One region of the Kitasatospora sp. NPDC018058 genome, then DNA from elsewhere that is predicted to be linked to it. Evidence: riboswitches for the same ligand, from Rfam matches in the RefSeq annotation. Region 1 holds a riboswitch; each other region holds the start of a gene.
What was found. A riboswitch is a leader RNA that binds a small molecule or an ion and turns the genes downstream of it on or off. The one in region 1 is predicted to bind cyclic di-AMP.

Region 1 (7,162 bases):
CCAGTGGAACCTGATGGCCGCCACGGCGGTGCTGATCGCGATCCCGTCCGCGGCCTTCTTCTACCTGGTGCAGCGCAACCTGGTCACCGGCCTGACCGCCGGTGCCTCCAAGTCGTAACGCTCGCCTACGCCTCAGCGCGTGTCTCAGCGCTCCCCGCTCCTCTAGTCCCCAAGGGATACCGTCCATGACCCAGAACCTGGCCGACACCTCCCGGCCTGCCGCCGACATCGCTCACGAGGCGAACGTCAGCGCGTCCAGAGGCTGGTGGCGGGACGCGGTCATCTACCAGGTGTACCCGCGCAGCTTCGCCGACTCCAACGGGGACGGCATGGGCGACCTGCCGGGCATCCGCAGCCGCCTGCCGTACCTGCGCGACCTCGGCGTGGACGCCGTCTGGCTCTCCCCGTTCTACGCCTCGCCGCAGGCGGACGCGGGCTACGACGTCGCCGACTACCGCGCCGTGGACCCGATGTTCGGGACCCTGCTGGACGCCGACGCCCTGATCCGGGACGCCCACGAGCTGGGGCTGCGGATCATCGTCGACCTCGTCCCCAACCACTCCTCGGACCAGCACGAGTGGTTCCAGCGCGCCCTGCGCGAGGGCCCCGAGTCCCCGTTGCGCGAGCGCTACCACTTCCGCGCCGGCAAGGGCGAGAACGGCGAACTACCGCCCAACGACTGGGAGTCCATCTTCGGCGGCCCGGCCTGGACCCGCACCGAGAACCCGGACGGCACCCCCGGCGACTGGTACCTGCACCTGTTCGCCCCCGAGCAGCCCGACTTCAACTGGGACAGCCCGGCCGTCGCCGACGAGTTCCGCTCGATCCTGCGGTTCTGGCTCGACATGGGCGTGGACGGCTTCCGCATCGACGTCGCCCACGGCCTGGTCAAGGCCCCCGGCCTGCCCGACATCGGCGGCGCCGACCAGCTCAAGCTGCTCGGCAACGACGTCATGCCGTTCTTCGACCAGGACGGGGTGCACGAGATCTACCGCAGCTGGCGCGGGATCCTCGACGAGTACCCGGGCCAGCGGATCGGCGTCGCCGAGGCCTGGACCCCGACCGTCCAGCGCACCGCCAACTACGTCCGCCCCGATGAGCTGCACCAGGCCTTCAACTTCCAGTACCTGGGTACCGATTGGGACGCCACCGCGCTGCGCGAGGTGATCGACCTGTCGCTCGACTCGATGCGCCCGGTCGACGCCCCCACCACCTGGGTGCTGTCCAACCACGACGTCACCCGGCACGCCACCCGCTTCGCCAACGAGCCCGGCCTCGGCACCCAGATCCGCACCCCCGGCGACCGTTCGCTGGGGCTGCGGAGGGCCCGCGCCGCCACCCTGCTGATGCTCGCGCTGCCCGGCTCCGCGTACGTCTACCAGGGCGAGGAGCTCGGCCTGCCGGACGTCACGGACCTGCCGGACGAGGTCCGCCAGGACCCGTCGTTCTTCCGCCAGGCCGGTCAGGACGGCTACCGCGACGGCTGCCGCGTCCCGATCCCGTGGTCCGACACCGAGGCCCCGTACGGTTTCGGACCGGCGGCGGGCGGGCCGTCCTGGCTGCCGCAGCCGGCCGAGTGGGCCGCTCTGAGCGTCGAGGCGCAGACCGGCGACCCGACGTCCACCCTGGAGCTCTACCGCAGCGCGCTGGCCGTCCGCCGGTCGCAGCCCGACCTGGGCGCGGGGACGGACGTCGAGTGGCTGGAGGCGCCCGAGGGCACCCTGGCCTTCCGGCGCGGGTCCTTCGTCTGCACCGTGAACACCACCGGCGAGCCGGTGCGGATAGCGGCGCCCGGTCGACTGCTGCTCGGTTCGACCGAACTCGTGGTGGACGGCGGCGAGACGGTGCTCGCTCCGGACAGCACCGGCTGGTGGGCGGTCTGACGTGGGTGCAATAGGCTCTGGGCCCGTGACTACGGCGCGACTCTCAGACATCGCGGCGCAGGCGGGGGTCAGCGAAGCCACCGTCTCCCGCGTACTCAACGGCAAGGCGAACGTCTCCGCCGCGACCCGGCAGACCGTGCTGGCCGCGCTGGACGTGCTCGGCTACGAGCGGCCGACCCGGCTGCGCCAGCGCAGCGCCGGGCTGATCGGGCTGATCACGCCGGAGCTGAGCAACCCGATCTTCCCCGCGCTGGCGCAGGTGATCGAGCAGGTGCTCAGCCGGCACGGCTACACGCCGGTGCTGTGCACCCAGACGCCGGGCGGGTCCACCGAGGACGAACTGGTGGAGATGCTGGTCGACCGGGGCGTGGCGGGCATCGTCTTCGTCTCCGGGCTGCACGCCGACTCCACCGCCGACCACGACCGGTACGCCCGGCTGGCCGGGCGCGGGGTGCCGTTCGTGCTGATCAACGGGTACAGCGAGCGGATCGACGCGCCGTTCATCTCGCCGGACGACCGGGCCGCGATGTGGATGGCCGTCCAGCACCTGGCCGAGCTCGGGCACGAGCGGATCGGGCTGGCGGTCGGGCAGCGGCGGTACGTGCCGGTGCTGCGCAAGATCGAGGGCTTCACCGCCGCGATGCGCGAGGTGCTCGGGCGTAGCCGGGAGGAGGCCGAGGAGCTCGTCCACCACACGCTGTTCAGCGTGGAGGGCGGGCACGCGGCGGCCGGCGCGCTGCTCGACAAGGGCTGCACGGCGATCGTCTGCGGGAGCGACATGATGGCGCTCGGGGCGATCCGGGCGGTGCGGCAGCGCGGGCTGTCGGTGCCGCAGGACGTCTCGGTGGTCGGCTTCGACGACTCGCCGCTGATCGCCTTCACCGAACCGCCGTTGACCACGATCCGCCAGCCGGTCGAGGCGATGGCCACGGCCGCGGTGGACGCGCTGCTGGAGGAGGTCGGTGGGAACGCCGCCCAGCGCGGGGAGTTCATGTTCCAGCCGGAGCTGGTGATGCGCGGGTCCACCGGGGCCTGCGCGCGCTGAGCAACGGGGCCGGACGGTCAATTGAAGGGCCCCGGAGGGCAGTTGCTCTCCGGGGCCCTTCGGCGTCCGCCCGCTCGATCGCTCCGGACGGTCAGCCTTCCTGGACGGCCGGGCGGTCGGCGGTGAGTCGGTGGCCGTCGGCCGCGTCGGCGGTCCGGGTCTCGGTGCGGCGGCCGCGGGCCAGGTAGTCGCGCAGGACCAGTTCGACGGCGTCCTGCGGGTTCTTGGTGCCGGAGAGCAGCATCGCATCGATCGCGAGGTTCGCATCGAGTGTGATGGTGACCTGGGCCATGGTGACTCCTCCTCGGGTGCAGAGCAGCAGCATGCCCGGCGGGGAGGGCTTTCACCATGCGAATGCGCGAACCCCGGGGAGGAGTGACCAGACTCTCCCCGGGGGTGGCGGGTGACGGCGGAGGGACGACGGATGTCGGAATCCGTCATCCGCTATCCGTCATCCGTCCGCTGTCATCTGTTGCACGTCAGCTGTCAGCCGGCGGCTGCCGGTTCGCCGTTGCTCAGACCCGGCCGGCGAAGTCCGGGGCCCAGTTGGCGATGGTCTGCTCGCGGACGCCCGCGCTCGGGTTGGCCGCCTCGACGTACTTGCCGCCGCCGATGTAGATCGCGACGTGGTAGACGCCGGAGTCCTTACCGTTGTTCGACCAGAAGAGCAGGTCGCCCGGCTTCAGGCTGTCCAGCGAGACGTGGGTGCTGGCGGCGGCCTGGTCGGCGGCGATGCGCGGGATGTTGATGCCCGCGGCGCGCAGCGCGGCCTGGGTCAGGCCGGAGCAGTCCCAGCCGCCGTTGCCGGTGCCGCCGTAGACGTAGGCCTGGCCGACCTTGGACTCGGCGAAGGACACCGCGGCGGCCATGCTGCCGGTGGCGGCCTGGGCCGGGGCCTGAGCGGCCGGCTTCGCGGCCGGCTTCGCGGCCTGGGTCAGGACGGTCGGCTTGGCGTTCACGGCACCGCCGTTCGCGGCCTGGCCGGCCTTCTGGGAGCGGTTGAACCAGCTGAAGTCCGAGCCGGACCCGGTGGAGGAGGACTTGTCGGCCTGGGCCTGGTCGCCGTCACCGAAGGTCAGGTGCTGGCCGGGGTAGATGGTGTCCGGGCCCTCGGTCAGGGTGCTGCGGTTGAGGTCGTACAGCCGCTGCCAGCCGCCCTGGACGTTGTGCTTGTCGGCGATCGAGGAAAGCCAGTCGCCCGCGACGACGGTGTAGCCGGCGCTCTGGGCCGGGGCCTGGGCGGGCGCGGCCGGCTCGGCGGGCTTCGCGGCCGGGGCCTGGCTCGGCGCGGGCTTGGCGGCGGGCTTGGCGGCCGTGGCGGCGGAGGTGTCGACGGCGGCCGGGGCACCGCCCTTGGTCAGACCGGCCTGGACCGAGCAGACGGGCCAGGCGCCGGGGCCCTGCGAGGCGAGGACCTTCTCGGCGACGGCGATCTGCTGGTCCTTGGTGGCGAGGTTGGCCTGCGGGGCGTACGTGGTACCGCCGAAGGCGGCCCAGGTGCTGGAGGTGAACTGCAGGCCGCCGTAGAAGCCGTTGCCGGTGTTGATGGCCCAGTTGCCGCTGCTCTCGCACTGGGCGACCTTCTCCCAGGTGGCGACGGAGGCGGCGTTGGCGGTGCCGGTGGTGAGGCAGGGGACGGTGAGGCCGACGCCCGCGACGCCGAGGGTGGCGATCACGCGACGGGTACGGCTGGACAGGCGGGTGCCGTTGGTGGGCAGCATGAAGACGCGGTCCTCTCCCACGCCTGCGAGGTGAGCTGTCGGATTCGGGCCGGAGTTGCCCGGCCGCGCTGTGGGCGCGGCTTCACCCCTAGCCCTGGACCGTTCCGAGGAACTGCCCGGGGCGACTTACCTGTGGTTCCCCCGCTCCTGCCGTGGTGCGTTTTCGCGCTGCCAGGACATCCGACGGCAGGACTTGGCGTTGCGGATGAGCTGGGTTCGTGTGGTTACGAACGGGGAGCACGTTAATCAGACTTAAGTTCAAACTGCAAATATCTGTGATGCACGTCACGGTTTAGTGGAAATTGCCAAATCGGACACGAATCATGATCGTAAATGATCGTTTTCCGGCAATGCGGCTGTGGATTCCCGCAATTGTCTTCGCCTCAGGGGTGGGCTGACGGAGCGTGGAAGTGTGCGGCAGCGCGCCCAGCGCGGCGGGGGAGTGGTCGTGATTCGAGTGCTGGAATGCGCGCCCGGCACTCCATCCCAAAAGGCGATAAAACGGACATAGTGCGCCATTGTTCTCCTAGCTCCCGTAATTCCCGTACCGAGACAAAGCGGCAAGCGGCAGGCGTGGGGTGAGGGCGGGAGGAGCCGGGCATGCCGAAGGGCCCGGAACGAAGCCGTTCCGGGCCCTTCGATACGCGGGAGTGCGCGACGGTCGTCGCAGGCCGTCTGCTAGCCCTCCAGGGGCCCCTGGGTGGCCGCGTGGGCGCCGCGCGGGCCCTCCTCGGCCCCAGCGGCGGCCGCGGCCTCCGCCTCGGCCCGGGCCAGCTCCTCCGCCGACGGCGTCGGCAGCGCGGCCAGGTAGGTGGAGGCGATCAGCTGGCCGACGGTCGGGTAGGCGCCCAGTGGCGCCGCCGACGGGCAGCCGGTCTCCTCGGCGGCCGTGGCGAGCAGCTCCGAGTCGGCCTCGGGCCCGATCACCAGCGGGGCCAGTGCGGGGCGCTGGGCGCCGGTCTCCTTGAGGTGGTTGACGGCCCCGGCCACCGAGCCGGGCACGTCGAGCGCTGCGGCGACGACCGGGATGGCCAGTCGGGCGGCCAGCAGCACGCCGGTGATCCCGGCCGCCGCGGCCGCGTCCTCGCCGCCGACGGTGGTCAGGACCACGCCGTCCGCGGCGGTCGCGATGGCGAAGAGTCGGGCCCGGTCGGCCCGGGCCAGCCCGGCCTCGGACAGCCGCACGTGCACGGCCTCGGCCAGCAGCGGGTGCGGGCCCAGCGTGTCGGTGACGGTCGCGCCGTGCTCGGCGGCGAGGGCGTGAAGTTCGGTCAGGAAGCCGTGCGGCCCCGGCACCAGCGGCACCACGACGGGCGTGGGCTGGCCGGCCTCGGCGGCCATGGCCAGCAACTCGGCAACGGTGCGGTCGTCCCCGTCCTCGCCCTCGGCGCCGTCCGCCGGGAGGTAGCCGACGGCGGCCTGGACGCCGGTGTGCTCGCTGCGGACGATCGACAGCAGTTCCTCGACGACCGAACGGGACTCGGGCCCGGCGGTCGCGGGCACGGCGAGCACCAGGGCCGGCGAACCGGTGGGGATCTCGGGGCGCTCGGGGCGACGGTGGCGCCCCCGCGCACGGGAGCCTGGAGTGCGGACGGGCAGTGGCGCGCCCGGGATGGCTGCGGTGCTCATGCCGGAGATCGTAGGACATCTGCCCGTCAGGCCTGCAGTCGGCTGCCGTACGGGTTTCGGGTGGTCGTGGTGCGGAGGTCGTGTCTCCGCCGCGCCGGTCCGGGCGGTTTGCCTACAATTCGGACATTCCTCACCCAATCCCCGCGTGGACATCGACAGTTGCCCTGACGTGTCGCACGGGGTGTCCCGTTGCACCTGTGGCGCGTGAGATGTCTCACAGCCGAAGAGTGACCTGACGGAGCGTCACGGGGGTGCGACTCCCGGCATTCGAAGATCAACATTCAGCGGGGGATCGCTCACGGCCGGTTATCGACAAACCGTCGATTCAGTCGACTATGTCCGTTTACGTACCGTCAGGGGAAGGGTCCGTGAAGAGTTCGAGTCGGCCGATAAAAGGCCTCGTGCACCTGCAATGTCCCGTGCTGATGCACGTGCACTGCGGCTATCATCGCGTCAAGTGAGGCGTTGTGCCGGGCCGGTACGGGGCCGGTCCGTTCGTTCGGCGGTGCCGGGGCGCCGCGCTGGACGACAACTCCGGAGCTCTTCGGGAGACTTCTATGCACGACTCGCAGGACATGCACGGCTCGAACCACACCTTCAACGGGATGGCCGCCGCCGACCTCAAGGGGGTGGTCTGGCAGAAGAGCCGACACAGCAACTCCCAGGGCAACTGCGTCGAGTTCGCGGCCCTGCCGGGCGGCGACGTGGCGATGCGCAACTCGCGCTTCCCGGACGGTCCGGCGCTCATCTACACCCGGGCGGAGATCGCCGCCCTGCTGCTGGGGGCCAAGGACGGGGAGTTCGACCACCTGGCGGTCTGACCGGTCGCCGCTTCACCATCGGGGGGCCGTCGTGGGTGCTGACACCGCGACGGCCTTTGTCTT
Region 2 (7,162 bases), on a different contig from region 1:
CGGCGGTCAGCGGGTGTCCGGCCAGCAGTTCGGCCGGGACGGCCCCCCAGCGCTGCTCGTACCGCTGTTCGGCACAGAGGCGGGCCTGACCCCTGCTGTACAGCGGGTTGAGCCCGGCTGCCGGGCCGAGCAGGAAGACCAGGGTGTTGACCGCGATCAGGGCGTAGGTGACCGCCGGGGCGGGCACCGTCGGGCGGCCGTCCCGCGCGTCGGTGTGGTCGGGGGCCGCGAGTGCCATGCGGCCAAGCATCCCTCCGGACGCCGCAGGTGACACGGCGGTTTACGGCAGGTGGACTAGCCCTCGGGTTCCGGTAACCGGTGGTCGTGGTGGTTGCCCCAGGCAATAGGCTTGGGGCGGGCATTCCCGCCTCCCGCCGCCGACGCCGGGGCTCCGGGGGGAGCGCCTAGCCCACCCAGGGACCAGCCGAGAGGATCCCCGATGACCGTCCCCGCTCTGACCGCCGAGACGCGCTGGCGCTGCACGCTGTGCGGCAACCTCACCCGCTTCGACGTGACCCGCACCGCGCGGGTGACCGAGTTCCTGCACTTCGACCTGGCCGGCGAGTCCAAGGTCGAGGAGACCGAGGTGCACAGCGAGACGATCGAGTCGGTGCGCTGCCGCTGGTGCAACGCGGTGGACCAGGTCGAGCTGGTGGCCCGTCCGGGCGCCGAGGGCGCGGAGGCCCACGCCGAGCAGGGCTGACCCCCGTCGGTGCGGTGGGCGGTGCGCGACGCGCCCGTCCGCCGCACGGGACAATACAGACAAGACGCACGGAGCGTGACGACAGGGGCGGCCGCGGCCGCACCCGCTGGACCAGGATCGGAGCCGAGGACGTGGTGGACGCAGCGAAGGAGCCCGCCGAAGCGCAGGGGCTTCAGCCCGCTGCGCCGACACCGGAGCCGGGTGCCGAGGCGGCCCCGTCCGAGGCCCCCCTCCCGGAGGGCGTTGACCCGGAGACCGCCGAGTCCGGTGAGTCCGGTGAGTCCGGAGCCCCGGACGCCGTTTCGGAGCGTGTGGTCGAGAAGCTCGACCGGCCGCTGCCCGAGGGGGTGCGTCGGCGCGTGGTCGGGCTGGCCTCGGACGCGCTGGGCGGGCTGCCGTCGACGGAGCTGCCGCAGAGCCTGCGTCAGTACGTCAAGTTCACCCCCGCGCGCCGGGCCAAGTACGCGGCCACGGCGCTGGCGGCGGCGCTGGAGTCCGAGCCGGCCTTCCGGGTGCGCATAGCGGAGCGGCTGCGGCTGGGCCAGCCGGATCTGGTGAAGGCGCTGGAGTCGGGCACCGTTCCCGGCGCCGCCGATCCGATGGACGTCGCAGCCGCCGCCTACCTGGTGCGCTCGGCCGGCTGGAGCCGACTGGTCACCGAGGCCGGCGAGGAGGCCGAGCGGGTCGGCGCCGAGGACGCGGCCGCGGAGGCCGGCCGGCTGGTGGAGAAGCTGCAGGCCGAGCTGGCCGAGGTGCGGGCGGCCGCGCGGGCCGACCTGGACCGGCAGCGCGCGGAGTTCGAGGGCGTCCGGCGGGAGGCCGAGTCGCTGCGCAAGAAGGTGCGCTCGCTGGAGAGCGACACCCGGCGGGCACAGGCCGAGACCCGGCGGGTGGCCCGGGAGCTGGAGGCCGCGAGGGCGCACGCGGCGAGCGAGCGCGGCGCGGCCGAGAGCGAGGCACGCCGGCTGCGGCACCGGGTGTCCGAGCTGGAGAACGTCGCCGAGCAGGGCCGCCGTTCGGCGCGCGAGGGGCGCAGCGTCGAGGACATGCGGCTGCGGCTGCTGCTGGACACCGTGCTGCAGTCGGCGCAGGGGCTGCAGCGGGAGTTGGCGCTGCCGGTCTCCCAGATCCGCCCGGCGGACCTGGTCGAGGCGGTGGTGCCGGGGGCGGCCTCACCGCACGACGTGGCCCGGCGCGGCCTGGCGGAGGACGACCCGGCACTGCTGGACCAGCTGCTGGCGATCCCGCAGGTGCACCTGGTGGTGGACGGCTACAACGTGACCAAGACCGGCTATCCGACGCTGCCGTTGGAGCAGCAGCGGATCCGGCTGCTGGGCGGGTTGGCGATGCTGGCCCAGCGCACCCAGGCGGAGGTCACCTGTGTGTTCGACGGGCAGGACCTGGACGTTCCGGTCATCATGGCGCCGCCGCGCGGGGTTCGGGTACGGTTCAGCCGGACCGGTGAGACTGCGGACGAGCTGATCCGTCGTCTGGTGCGTGCCGAGCCGCAGGGCCGTCCGGTGGTGGTGGTGTCCACCGACCGGGAGGTGGCGGAGGGCGTGCGCAAGGCGGGCGCGCGCCCGGTGGCCTCGGTGCTGCTGCTGAACCGGCTGGCCCGGCCCTGACCTCGGTCCGGGCGGATCGACCCCTGGTCATCGCCCGTTCTGCGAGGCTGTGCGGATCCCGTGAAGTCAGCGTGGGAACCGGACTTCACGCCTTCGGGGGAGTGGCAAAACGGGTAGATCTTCACTAGGGTCTGGCGTCAAACCTATTTTCCGGAATCTCACCCGAACAGGTGAGTCCGTTGGAAGAAGGAGCCGGTCCCTTGGCCTCCCACCGCCGTCCCAAGCAGCCGAGCCGCGCGCGGGTCTCCGTGCTCACCGCTGCCGCTGCGACCGCGGTCGCCCTTTCCGCCCAGGTGGCCGCGCACGCCGCGCCGCAGCCGAGCAAGGCTGACGTCAAGGCTCAGATCGACCAGCTCCAGGAGGAGCAGGAGCAGGCGGCGGAGAAGTACAACGGTGCCAAGGAGCGCGCCGACCAGCTCCGCAAGCAGGCCGACCAGCTGCAGGACCAGGTCGCCCGCAGTCAGGACCAGATGAGCCAGCTGCAGACCGGCCTGGCCCAGGTGGCGGGCGAGCAGTACCGCACCGGCGGCGTCGACCCGTCCGTCCAGCTGATGCTCTCCTCCGACCCGTCCGGCTACCTGGAGAAGGCCTCCAGCGTCCAGCAGGCCAGCGCCAGCCAGACCGAGGCGCTCAAGGGCCTGCTCGACCAGCAGCGCCGGCTGGACCAGGAGAAGGCCGAGGCCGCCGCCGTGCTGGCCTCGCTGGACTCCACCACCAAGGACCTGAACCAGGCCAAGGCGGACGTCAACGCGAAGCTGAAGACCGCCCAGGACCTGCTGAACTCGCTCAGCGCCGCGGACCGCGCCGCGCTGAAGGCCCAGCAGCAGCAGGACGACCGCGCCTCGCGCGGCAGCGCCCGGGTCGACCTCAGCAGCCTGCCGCCGGCCAGCGGCTACGCGGCCGTGGCCGTCGCCAAGGCGATGAGCAAGCAGGGCTCGCCGTACGTCTGGGGCTCCACCGGGCCGAACACCTTCGACTGCTCGGGTCTGATGGTCTGGTCGTACTCCCAGGCCGGCGTCTCGCTGCCGCGGACCTCGCAGGAGCAGGGCGACGTCGGCACCCGGGTGCCCTCGCTGGACCAGGCTCAGCCGGGCGACCTGGTCATCTACGGCAGCGACCGGCACCACGTCGGGATGTACATCGGCAACGGCATGGTGGTCCACGCGCCGCACACCGGGGACGTGGTGAAGGTGATGAAGGCCGACGCGATGCCGATCAACACGATTCGCCGGGTCTGACGACCCGACACGCCCGAGGGGCCGACTCCGGCCCTGTGATCCGCGCCACCCTCCTATCGGGGGTGGCGCTTCGGGTTTGCGGGTGCAGTGTCCGACTGGTGAGAACCGATCAGCTTTGTGTGCAGCAGTGATCACCATCAGTCATTTTCACAAAAGAACATGGGTAATCTTCCGTCTTTTTTCTGACAAGGATTTGAACGGATCACGGTTCAGTTACTAGGGTCGTGCCCCGAACCACCGCAGTGTCGATCACCCAGCCGGGGTGGCGGCGGTGGTTTCCGTCGAGTTCGCGAAACAGCGGGGCAGGTCGAAGCGACTGTCCGACAGGGGAGCCCAGTGGTCGGGGGCGCTGCGGAGCGGAGCCGGGGAACCACGTTCCTCCGGGGTGAATCGGCGCCAGGTCGGCCGGTGGAACGGCCGTGAGGCGTCGTAGGGCATGCTTCCGGCCCGAACCCGTCAGCTCACCCGGTAGGCGGCCGTAGGAAGAAGGAGTCCGCCTTCGTGGCGTCCCATCGTCGTCCCAAGCCCGCCAGCCGCGCCCGTGTCTCGATCCTGACCGGTGTCGCCGCGGCAGCCGTCGCCCTCTCCGCGCAGTCCGGCGCGCACGCCGACCCGCAGCCGACCAAGGAGCAGGTCAAGGAGCAGGTCGACCAGCTCAACGAGCAGGCCGAGCAGGCGACCGAGAAGTACAACGCCGCCCAGGAGAAGCAGCAGGCGCTGGAGAAGCAGGTCTCCGGCCTGCAGGACCAGGTGGCCCGGCAGCAGTCCCAGGTGACCGACCTGCAGGGCGGGCTCGCCGAGATCGCCGGGGAGCAGTACCGCAACGGCGGCATATCCCCGACCGTCCAGCTGATGCTCTCGTCCAAGCCGGACAACTTCCTCAACCAGGCCGGTGCGCTGAACCAGGCCGGTGACACCCAGAAGAACCAGCTGAAGCAGCTCCAGGAGCAGCAGCGCAAGCTCGACCAGGACCGCACCGAGGCCCAGGGCAAGCTCGCCGAACTGGAGTCCACCACCCAGCAGCTGAAGGCCTCCAAGGAGGAGGTCCAGAACAAGCTGAAGGCCGCCCAGGACCTGCTCAACACCCTGACCGAGCAGGAGCGCCAGGCGATCCGCCAGGCCGAGGAGAAGGCCGCCGCCGACGCCAAGGCCCAGGCCGACGCCGCCGCGAAGGCCGCCCAGCAGCAGGCCGCCTCCGACCGCGCCTCGCGCGACAGCGGCCGCACCGACATCGGCTCGGGCTCCTCGTCCTCGCCGGTCGTCAAGCCGGCCGCGCCCGGCAGCTCGCACGGTGCCGCCGCACTGGCCGCCGCCGCCGGCAAGGTCGGCAGCCCGTACGTCTGGGGCGCCACCGGCCCCAGCTCCTTCGACTGCTCCGGCCTGATGGTCTGGGCGTTCAACCAGGTCGGCGTGTCGCTGCCGCGCACCTCGCAGGAGCAGGCCGGCGCCGGCACCCGGATCGGCTCGGACATCTCCCAGGCCCAGCCCGGCGACCTGCTGATCTTCTACAGCGACGCCCACCACGTCGGCATCTACGCGGGCAACGGCCAGGTGCTGCACGCGCCCAAGCCGGGTGCGTCGGTCCGCTACGAGGCGGTCTCCAACATGCCGCTGTCCTCCATCGTGCGGGTCTGATTCCCGCCCAGGCCGTTCCGGGCCCGGTCCTCCGTCACGGAGGGCCGGGCCTGCGGCTTTTCCGGCGGCTCGGGCGAATGTCCGATTAGTGGTCAAATATTCGGGTCGGGAGGGGTTTGGACTCGCTTGCCCGGACTCGCTAACGTCTGCCACCGGACTCCCGCTCGACGGCCGCCCGCTGGGGCGCGGCCGCGGGCCGCGCCGCAGGATTGGAGCCGCTGCCGCCATGCCCGTGCATCGCCGTTCCCGACTGCTCGCCCGTGCGCTGGTACTGACCGCAGCCGCCACCACGGCCCTGGGCGTGGCGACCTGCGGCAGTGCCCAAGCCGCTCCGGGTGGGCCGGACACCCCCGACCGCAAGGACGTCAAGGCACAGGTCGAGCAGCTGTACGACGAGGCTGAGCAGGCGTCCGAGAGGTACAACGCCGCGCAGGAGGCGCAGAAGCGGCTCCAGGGCGAGACCACCACCCTGCAGGGCGAGGTGGCCGCCGCCCAGGACCAGCTCAACCAGTTGCGGGGGGACCTCGCGACCGTGGCGGGGTCCGAGTACCGCGGCGGCGGGATGACCCAGACCGCCCAGCTGATGCTCTCCAGCGACCCCGAGTCCTACCTCGCCCGGGCCCGCACCTTCGGCCAGGCCGCCGAGCGGCAGCAGGAGACCCTGCGCGAGCTGGTCGGCCGTCAGCGCCGGCTCGACCAGCGCCGCACCGAGACCGCGGGCAAGCTCGCCGAGCTGGACCAGGCCCGGCGCTCGCTGGCCGAGAACAAGCAGCAGATCCGGCAGCGGCTGGCCACGGCACAGAAGCTGCTCGACAGCCTGGGCGCGGCCGAGCGGGCCCGGATGGCCGTCCAGGACGCCAAGGACGCCGAACAGCGTGCCACCCGCGGCACCGACCGGCTGGACCTCGGCACCACCCCGCCCGCCTCCGAGCGCGGGGCGGCCGCGCTGGCCGCCGCGGTCCGGATGATCGGCTCGCCGTACGTCTACGGATCAGCCGGGCCCCGCGCCTTCGACTGCTCCGGTCTGATGTACTACAGCTGGCGGCAGGCCGGAGTGACCCTGCCGCGCACCTCGCAGGCCCAGGCGTACGCCGGGCAGCGGGTCAGCCTCTCCGAAGCGCGGCCGGGAGACCTGGTGATCTTCTACCGGGACATGCACCACGTCGGGATGTACGCCGGCGGCGGGGTGATGGTGCACGCCCCCTACCCGGGCGCCAAGGTGCGGTACGAGAGCGTCAACGCGATGCCGGTGTCAGGGGTGGTCCGGCTCTGAGCGCGATGCCCTCCGGCCCGGCCGAGCCCCACCTGATAGACCCGGCCGGCTGCGTGCTGTCCCGGCGCGGTGCGCTGCTGCTGGCGGCCGGCGGGCTGGCCCAGCTGTCGCTGCCCCCGGCCGCCCCGCCGGCACCCGCCGGGCGGGCGGCGGACCAGCGCGCCGAGGTGACGCAGCTGCTGGCGGCGCGGGCGCGCTCACTGCCCGCGTGGTCCGGGCTCACGGGGGCCGAGGCGCTCTACCGCAACCTGGTGCTGTCGTCCGATCAGGGGTCTTCGGCGGTCGACGGGCCGGACCGGCTGACCGCCTCCGCCGAGCTGGCGGTGCGGATCGTCGGGTACGACGAGTACCCGGTGGTGTACCCGCGCCGGATCGCGCTGGTCCGGGACGCGGGCGGCTGGCGGGTCGAGCGGGAGGAGGCCGCGAGCGGGCCCCCGGCGCTGTGGGACCTCGGCCCCGCCCGTACCGCCCCCGGAGAGCACTGCCTGGTGCAAGGCCTGGCCGAAGGGCCCGACCCGGCCGGTCTGGTGGCGGTCGGGGACAAGGCGGTGCCGGCCGTCAGCGCGGTCTGGGGCGGTGGCTGGCCCGGTCGGCTGCTGCTCGAACTGCCCGCCGACGAGACCCAGTTCGCCCGGCTGCTGGAGGCCGACCCAGCAGGCTGGACGGGCATGGCGGCGGTCACCGTGGC
Region 3 (7,162 bases), on a different contig from region 1:
TGCTGCTCGACCTCGGCGTCGCCACGGCCCTCGACACCGAGACCACCCGCCTCACCCTCACCGGCGTGCCCATCGGCAGTCCCGCCTACATGGCTCCCGAACAGGCCCTCGCCGCCACCACCGACCCGCGCAGCGACCTCTACTCGCTCGGCTGCCTGCTGCACGAGATGCTCTCCGGCGAGGAGCCCTTCCGGGCGCCCACCGCCCTCGGCGTCCTGCGCCGGCACGTCGACGAACCGCCCGTCCCACTGCGCGAGTTGCGCCCCGAGGTGCCGCAGCCGCTCGAACGGCTGGTGCTCGACCTCCTCGCCAAGCAGCCCGCCGACCGCCCGGCCGCCGCCCAGGCGGTGTACGGGCGACTGCTCCCGCTGCTGCCCCCGGCCGAGGGTGCCCCGCAGCCCCGCTTCACGCCGCTGCCCGACCCGGCACGCCCCTTCCGTTACCCGCACCAGCCGGAGCCGTCGGCCGCGGTGGTCCGCCCGGAGCCGCGGCCCTTCCTCATCCCCCCGGCCCCTTCGGCACCCCCCGCCGTCCCCGTCGCCGCTCCCGTCGCCGTTTCCTCCGCCCCGGACCTCGGCGCGGAGTGCGCCCGACTCTCCGACCTCGTCGACGCCGGACGCCACACCGAGGTCCTCGGCCTCGCCGCCCGCCTGCTGCCCCGCGCCGAGGCCGACCTCGGCGAGCGCGCGCCCCTCGTCCGCGCCGTCCGCACCATCTACGCCCGCATCCTCCTCCACGAGGGCACCCCCAGCAGGCCCTCCCCGAGTACCGCCGCCTCGCCGCCACCGCGGACGGCGGCCCGCACGGCCCCCAGGGCCTCGACCACCGCTACCGGGCCGCCCTCTGCCTCGACCGACTCGGCCACGGCCCCGACGCCCTCGCCGAGTACCAGGCCCTGCTCGCCGCCCACACCGCCCGCCTCGAATCCGGCTTCGACACCGACCCCGAGCGCACCTACGACCTCCGCGAACGCATCGGCCTCCACCTCGCCGCCACCGGCGACCCCCAGAACGCCTGGCACTGGCTCCTCCGACTCCTCCTCGAACGCGAACGCCGCGACGGCCCCCACCACCCCGCCGTCCGCCGCCTCCGTCAATCCCTCACCACCCTTCAGCCCCACCACCCCACGCCCTGGCCCCCCACCCGCTGATCCCTCGCCGGTGACGGGTGTCCCGTGCCGTCGGCTGGCGGGGCTCTGCGGGTGCCGTTCGGACGTGGGAAGCCGGCGGGGCCGACTTCCGGTGCGAGCGGGAGTGCGTCCGGCCCGGCGGGCTGCCGGCGGGGGCGGGTAGGTTCGAGGTGTGACGACGAATGTTCCGGGCGCGAAGTTGATCCTGCTGACCACCACCCACCGGGTGGCCCCCGGGTTGCTGGCGTGGCCGGCGTGGGAGGCGTTGCGGTCGGCAGGGCGGGTGTTGGTGGGGGAGGAGGGGCATCCGCAGGTGGCCGCGGTGCGGCAGGCCGGGGTGGCGGTCGAGGCGGTGGGGGCGGCGTCGGCGCCGGCGTTGGCGCGGCTGTTGACCGAGCAGTCGGCGGAAGCGGGGCCGACGGTGTGGCTGGGGAGTCCGGACGGGGATCCGGGGCTGACGAACGCGCTGGCGCGGCTGGCGGTGGAGCACGCCGGGGAGGTGCCGGAGATCGAGGTGCTGCCGGGTTCGTACGACCTGCCGGGGTCGCGGCTGCTGGACCTGGTGTCGGTGATGGACCGGCTGCGTTCGCCCGGCGGGTGTCCGTGGGACGCCGAGCAGACGCACGAGAGCCTGGTGAAGTACCTGGTCGAGGAGGCGTACGAGCTGGTCGAGGCGATCGAGGAGGGGGACCGGGACACGTTGCGCGAGGAGCTGGGCGACGTGCTGCTCCAGGTGTTCTTCCACTCCCGGATCGCCGAGGAGCACCCGACCGGGCCGTTCACGATCGACGACGTCGCCGGGGACATCGTGGAGAAGTTGGTGTACCGGCACCCGCACGTGTTCGGGGACGTCGAGGCCGCGGGCGCCGCCGAGGTGGAGGCGAACTGGGAGCAGCTGAAGGCGGCCGAGAAGGCGGACCGGGAGTCGGTGCTGGACGGCGTGCCGGCCGGGCTGCCGGCACTGGCGTACGCGGCGAAGCTGGTGTCCCGGGTGCGCCGGGCGGGGTTCGCGGGTGTGCCGGACGCGCCGTACGAGCTGCCGGCGGAGCTGACCGCGGAGTCGGCGGGCCGGCTGCTGCTGGCGGTGGTGCAGCGGGCGCACGACGCCGGGGTGGATGTGGACGCGGCGTTGCGCTCGGCCGCGCGCGGTTACCGTGGCGCGGTGCGCGCGGCCGAGGGGCTCAAGCCGGAGTAGTCGGCTCAGGCCGCCGTGGCGGTGTGCTCGGCCGGGCGCCGCTGCGGCGGGACGAGTTCGCCGATGGCCTCGCCGATGAGGGCGACGAGTTCGGCGAGGCGCTCCAGGTCGAGGTGGTCGGGCAGGTCGGCGAGGGAGACGATCCGCTCGCCGTTCGGGCCGGCGACGCAGAAGAGGTCGATCGGCCCGAGGTGCTTCTCGGCGGTGTCGACCAGGGCGGCGACGTCGCTGGGGCGGCGGATGTCCGCGGAGACGCCGACGACGGGGCAGCCGGGCCGGTCGAGTTCGGCGGCGAGGTCCTCGGCGATGCCGACGTGGGTGTCGGCGATCAGCATCCCGGCGGCGCCGGCCGCGGTGAACCGGCGGGCGAGGTCGGCTCCCGAACCGCCGTCGAGTACCGCGATGACGACGACTGCCCCGCTGACCGGCATGGTCTGCTCCTCCCTGTGGGCGACACCGCACCGGCGCCCACGCGTACTGCGGAGGATCGTAGGCACGTCCTGACCCTCCGCAACAGGGATTACCCCGCAGGTGACCAGACTCACGCCTGCCACCCGGCCAAGAGCTGTCCAAGAGCTGTCCACGGTCCGTCCACGGGCCGTCCACGGAGCGTTGGCGGCGTGATCGCCCGCCGTCGGCGGACCGCTCGCGCGCCGCTCGCGGACGGGCGGCGGGCAGGGCGCGCCGGGCCCAGCGGTTACGGTCGACCCATGCCTGCTCAGCCCGACGCCGCCCAGCCCGCCCCGCAGCTCTTCACCTGGGAGTTCGCCGCCGATCCGTACCCCGCCTACGCGTGGCTGCGCGAGCACGCCCCGGTGCACCGCACCAAGCTGCCGAGCGGGGTGGAGGCGTGGCTGGTGACGCGCTACGCGGACGCCCGGCAGGCGCTCGCGGACAGCCGGCTGTCGAAGAACCCGGCGCACCACAGCGGGCAGGCGCACCGCACCGGCCGGGTGGGCATCCCGGGGGAGCGGCAGGCGGATCTGATGACCCACCTGCTGAACATCGACCCGCCGGACCACACCCGGCTGCGCCGTCTGGTGTCGAAGGCGTTCACCCCGCGCCGGGTGGCCGAGTTCGAGCCGCGGGTGCAGCAGCTCACCGACCGGCTGATCGACGGCTTCGCGCAGCGCGGTTCGGCGGACCTGATCCACGAGTTCGCCTTCCCGCTCCCCATCTACGCGATCTGCGACATGCTGGGCGTGCCGGCCGAGGACCAGGACGATCTGCGGGACTGGGCGGGCATGATGATCCGCCACCACGGTGGGCAACGCGGCGGCGTGGGCCGGGCGGTCAAGCGCATCCGCGCCTACCTGGTGGACCTCATCCACCGCAAGCGGGCCGACCTCGGTGACGACCTGATCTCCGGCCTGATCCGGGCCAGCGACCACGGCGAGCACCTGACGGAGAACGAGGCCGCCGCCATGTGCTTCGTGTTGATCTTCGCGGGGTTCGAAACCACCATCAACCTGATCGGCAACGGGATGTACGCGCTGTTGCGCGATCCGGGGCAGCGGGCGCTGCTGCAGGAGTCGGTGGTGCGCGGGGAGACCGCGCTGCTGGAGACCGGGATCGAGGAACTCCTGCGCTACGACGGGCCGGTGGAGCTGGCGACCTGGCGGTTCGCGACCCGGCCGCTGACCATCGGCGGGGTGGACATCCCGGTCGGCGATCCGGTGCTGGTGGTGCTGGCGGCGGCGGACCGCGACCCGGCCCGGTTCGCGGACGAGAACACCCTCGACCTGGCCCGGGCCGACAACCCCCACCTGGGGTTCGGGCACGGCATCCACTACTGCATCGGTGCCCCGCTGGCCCGGCTGGAAGGGCGTGCCGCGCTGGCCACGCTGCTTTCCCGACTGCCCGATCTCCGACTGGCTGAAACCCCGGAGAATCTGCGCTGGCGCGGCGGCCTGATCATGCGTGGATTGCGCGAACTTCCGGTCGAATTCAGTCCCGAGATCCGGTCGCCGCACGCCGTTCCTGAGGCTCCGACACACTGACTTGACGTCGCTGGTGCACCCTTGATCCCGGTATGAACAGCCATCAATCCGGACATAGGGGAGCCGTTGGTAGGCGATTGATCACGTGCCGTAATTTTGGTGTGATGTCGACGATATGAGCTTGTGATTGATCTGAGGATCTGTCTAGTCTCCCTGGAGTTCGCAGCTGCGGACCTCGTGCGCGGAACGCCGAATCCTGCCCGCCGCGCCACGGGAAGCCGACCAGAACCCTGGGCAGGGGCGGGGGAACCACGTTTGTTGCCGTCCTCCACGGCTTGGGGTGAAGCCGCCCGAGCGGAACCGTTTCCGCATGCGGCGGCCGGGCCACCTCCCGGTCCGAACCCGACAGCTCACCTCGCAGGCGTGCGGAGAGGGACCTCTTCATGCTGCTCGTTGGAACCGGCCGTCACCGTCGTCGCACCCAGACCGAGAAGGCCATCGCCGTCGCCGGTGTGGCCGGCGTCGGACTCGCGATGCCGCTCCTCGCCGCCACCGGCGCCTCCGCCGCCCCGGCCTCCGCCTGGGACTCCGTCGCCCAGTGCGAGAGCGGCGGCGACTGGAGCATCAACACCGGCAACGGCTTCTACGGCGGCCTGCAGTTCACCTCCAGCACCTGGAAGGCGTTCGGCGGCACCGCCTACGCGTCGCAGGCCAACCAGGCCAGCAAGGCCCAGCAGATCTCGGTCGCCGAGAAGGTGCTGGCCTCCCAGGGCCCGGGCGCCTGGCCGGTCTGCTCCCAGAAGGCGGGCCTGAGCAAGGGCGGCGCCCCGGCCGTGGTCGACACCTCCTCGGACGCCAAGCCGCAGGCCGCCCCGCAGCAGCAGACGCCCAAGCAGCAGGCCCCGAAGCAGCAGGCCCCCAAGGCGGAGCAGTACGCCCCGAAGCACGCCGCTCCCAGGCAGGCCGAGAAGCCTGTCGATCAGTCGGCCCAGCAGTACGCCCCCAAGCACGCCGCCCCGCGCGCCGCCCAGCCGGCCCAGGCCGCCCCGGCCGGCCACGACTACACCGTCCACTCCGGTGACACCCTGTCGAGCATCGCCGCCGCCCAGGGCGTGTCCGGCGGCTGGCAGGCGCTGTACGGCGGCAACCGCGGCACGGTCGGCGGCGACCCGAACCTGATCATGCCCGGCCAGGTCCTGCACCTCGGCTGAGCCGGTCCACGGGCCCCCGGCTGACGCCCCGAAGGACCTCGAGCAACACCCCGGGAACGAAGGGGGCCGCGCCCGGCCCCCTTCGCCCGCATTCGTCCGCGGCAAAGGGACAAGCTGGGACAAGCAGGTGAACTACCGGTGGGTAGTGGGGCCACACGCTGAGACGAAGCCGAGGTCAACGTGGCCCCGGGAGCCCGGGCGGTTAGGCTCTGGTCGTAACGACTCCGCAATCGTCCCGCCGACAGCCACCACCGTCGGCCGGACCCTGCTTCCGCAAGGAGATGCCTCGTGCCGTCCATCGATGTCGTCGTAGCCCGTGAGATCCTCGACTCGCGCGGCAACCCCACGGTCGAGGTCGAGGTCGGCCTCGACGACGGCAGCACCGGTCGTGCCGCTGTCCCGTCGGGTGCCTCGACCGGCGCCTTCGAGGCGCTGGAGCTGCGCGACGGTGACAAGAACCGCTACTTCGGCAAGGGCGTCGAGAAGGCCGTCCTGGCCGTCATCGAGCAGATCGGCCCGGAGCTGGTCGGCTACGACGCCACCGAGCAGCGCCTGATCGACCAGGCCATGCTCGACCTGGACGCCACCCCGGACAAGTCCTCGCTCGGCGCCAACGCCATCCTGGGCGTCTCGCTGGCCGTCGCGCACGCCGCCTCCGAGGCCAGCGACCTGCCGCTGTTCCGCTACCTGGGCGGCCCGAACGCGCACGTCCTGCCGGTCCCGATGATGAACATCCTCAACGGCGGCTCGCACGCGGACTCCAACGTCGACATCCAGGAGTTCATGATCGCCCCGATCGGCGCGGAGTCCTTCTCCGAGGCCGTCCGCTGGGGCGTCGAGGTCTACCACACCCTCAAGGGCGTGCTGAAGGAGCGCGGCCTGTCGACCGGCCTCGGCGACGAGGGCGGCTTCGCCCCGAACCTGGACAGCAACCGCGAGGCCCTCGACCTCATCATGGAGGCGATCCAGAAGGCCGGTTACGTCCCCGGCCGTGACATCGCCCTGGCCCTGGACGTCGCCTCCTCCGAGTTCTTCAAGGACGGCGCCTACCAGTTCGAGGGCAAGGCCCTCTCGGCCGCCGAGCTCATCGAGTACTACGCCGAGCTGGTCGCCGCCTACCCGCTGGTCTCCATCGAGGACCCGCTGGACGAGTCGGACTGGGACGGCTGGAAGGCCATGACCGTCAAGCTGGGCGACAAGGTCCAGCTGGTCGGCGACGACCTGTTCGTCACCAACCCGGCCCGCCTGGCCAAGGGCATCGAGACCGGCACCGCCAACGCGCTGCTGGTGAAGGTGAACCAGATCGGCTCGCTGACCGAGACCCTGGACGCCGTCGAGCTGGCCCAGCGCAACGGCTACCGCTGCATGATGTCGCACCGCTCCGGCGAGACCGAGGACGTCACCATCGCCGACCTGGCCGTCGCCACCAACTGCGGCCAGATCAAGACCGGTGCCCCGGCCCGCTCCGAGCGCGTCGCCAAGTACAACCAGCTGCTGCGCATCGAGGAGATCCTCGACGACGCCGCCGAGTACGCCGGCCGCGGCGCCTTCCCGCGCTTCCGCTCCGCGGAGTGATGAGCGCAGTCGCTCCGCGGACCGGCGAGTACGGCGAGTACGAGGGCTGACCCCTTCGGTACGAAGGCCGACCGCTCCCGCACCGCGGCCGAAAACCGGAGGGCCGGAAGTC

Region 2: another riboswitch for cyclic di-AMP. It lies ahead of ACH4E7_RS07990 (NlpC/P60 family protein); the one in region 1 lies ahead of ACH4E7_RS05000 (transglycosylase family protein).
Region 3: another riboswitch for cyclic di-AMP. It lies ahead of ACH4E7_RS00530 (transglycosylase family protein); the one in region 1 lies ahead of ACH4E7_RS05000 (transglycosylase family protein).

Annotation. Positions count from the first base shown of each region.
Region 1 covers NZ_JBIRFA010000003.1:14,376-21,537, reverse strand. The annotation lists gene ACH4E7_RS05020 (sugar ABC transporter permease) at 1-118, shown strand, start outside; gene ACH4E7_RS05015 (glycoside hydrolase family 13 protein) at 186-1,883, shown strand; gene ACH4E7_RS05010 (LacI family DNA-binding transcriptional regulator) at 1,909-2,928, shown strand; gene ACH4E7_RS05005 (hypothetical protein) at 3,020-3,220, opposite strand; gene ACH4E7_RS05000 (transglycosylase family protein) at 3,444-4,670, opposite strand; cyclic di-AMP (ydaO/yuaA leader) riboswitch at 4,657-4,817, opposite strand; gene ACH4E7_RS04995 (hypothetical protein) at 5,328-6,278, opposite strand; gene ACH4E7_RS04990 (DUF397 domain-containing protein) at 6,836-7,099, shown strand.
Region 2 covers NZ_JBIRFA010000004.1:260,518-267,679, forward strand. The annotation lists gene ACH4E7_RS07970 (rhomboid family intramembrane serine protease) at 1-238, opposite strand, end outside; gene ACH4E7_RS07975 (hypothetical protein) at 440-703, shown strand; gene ACH4E7_RS07980 (NYN domain-containing protein) at 1,015-2,328, shown strand; gene ACH4E7_RS07985 (NlpC/P60 family protein) at 2,529-3,566, shown strand; cyclic di-AMP (ydaO/yuaA leader) riboswitch at 3,904-4,057, shown strand; gene ACH4E7_RS07990 (NlpC/P60 family protein) at 4,068-5,201, shown strand; gene ACH4E7_RS07995 (NlpC/P60 family protein) at 5,428-6,474, shown strand; gene ACH4E7_RS08000 (hypothetical protein) at 6,480-7,162, shown strand, end outside.
Region 3 covers NZ_JBIRFA010000001.1:110,365-117,526, forward strand. The annotation lists gene ACH4E7_RS00510 (protein kinase) at 1-1,292, shown strand, start outside; gene ACH4E7_RS00515 (MazG family protein) at 1,302-2,324, shown strand; gene ACH4E7_RS00520 (SDR family NAD(P)-dependent oxidoreductase) at 2,330-2,755, opposite strand; gene ACH4E7_RS00525 (cytochrome P450) at 3,035-4,324, shown strand; cyclic di-AMP (ydaO/yuaA leader) riboswitch at 4,535-4,702, shown strand; gene ACH4E7_RS00530 (transglycosylase family protein) at 4,708-5,475, shown strand; gene eno (phosphopyruvate hydratase) at 5,764-7,050, shown strand.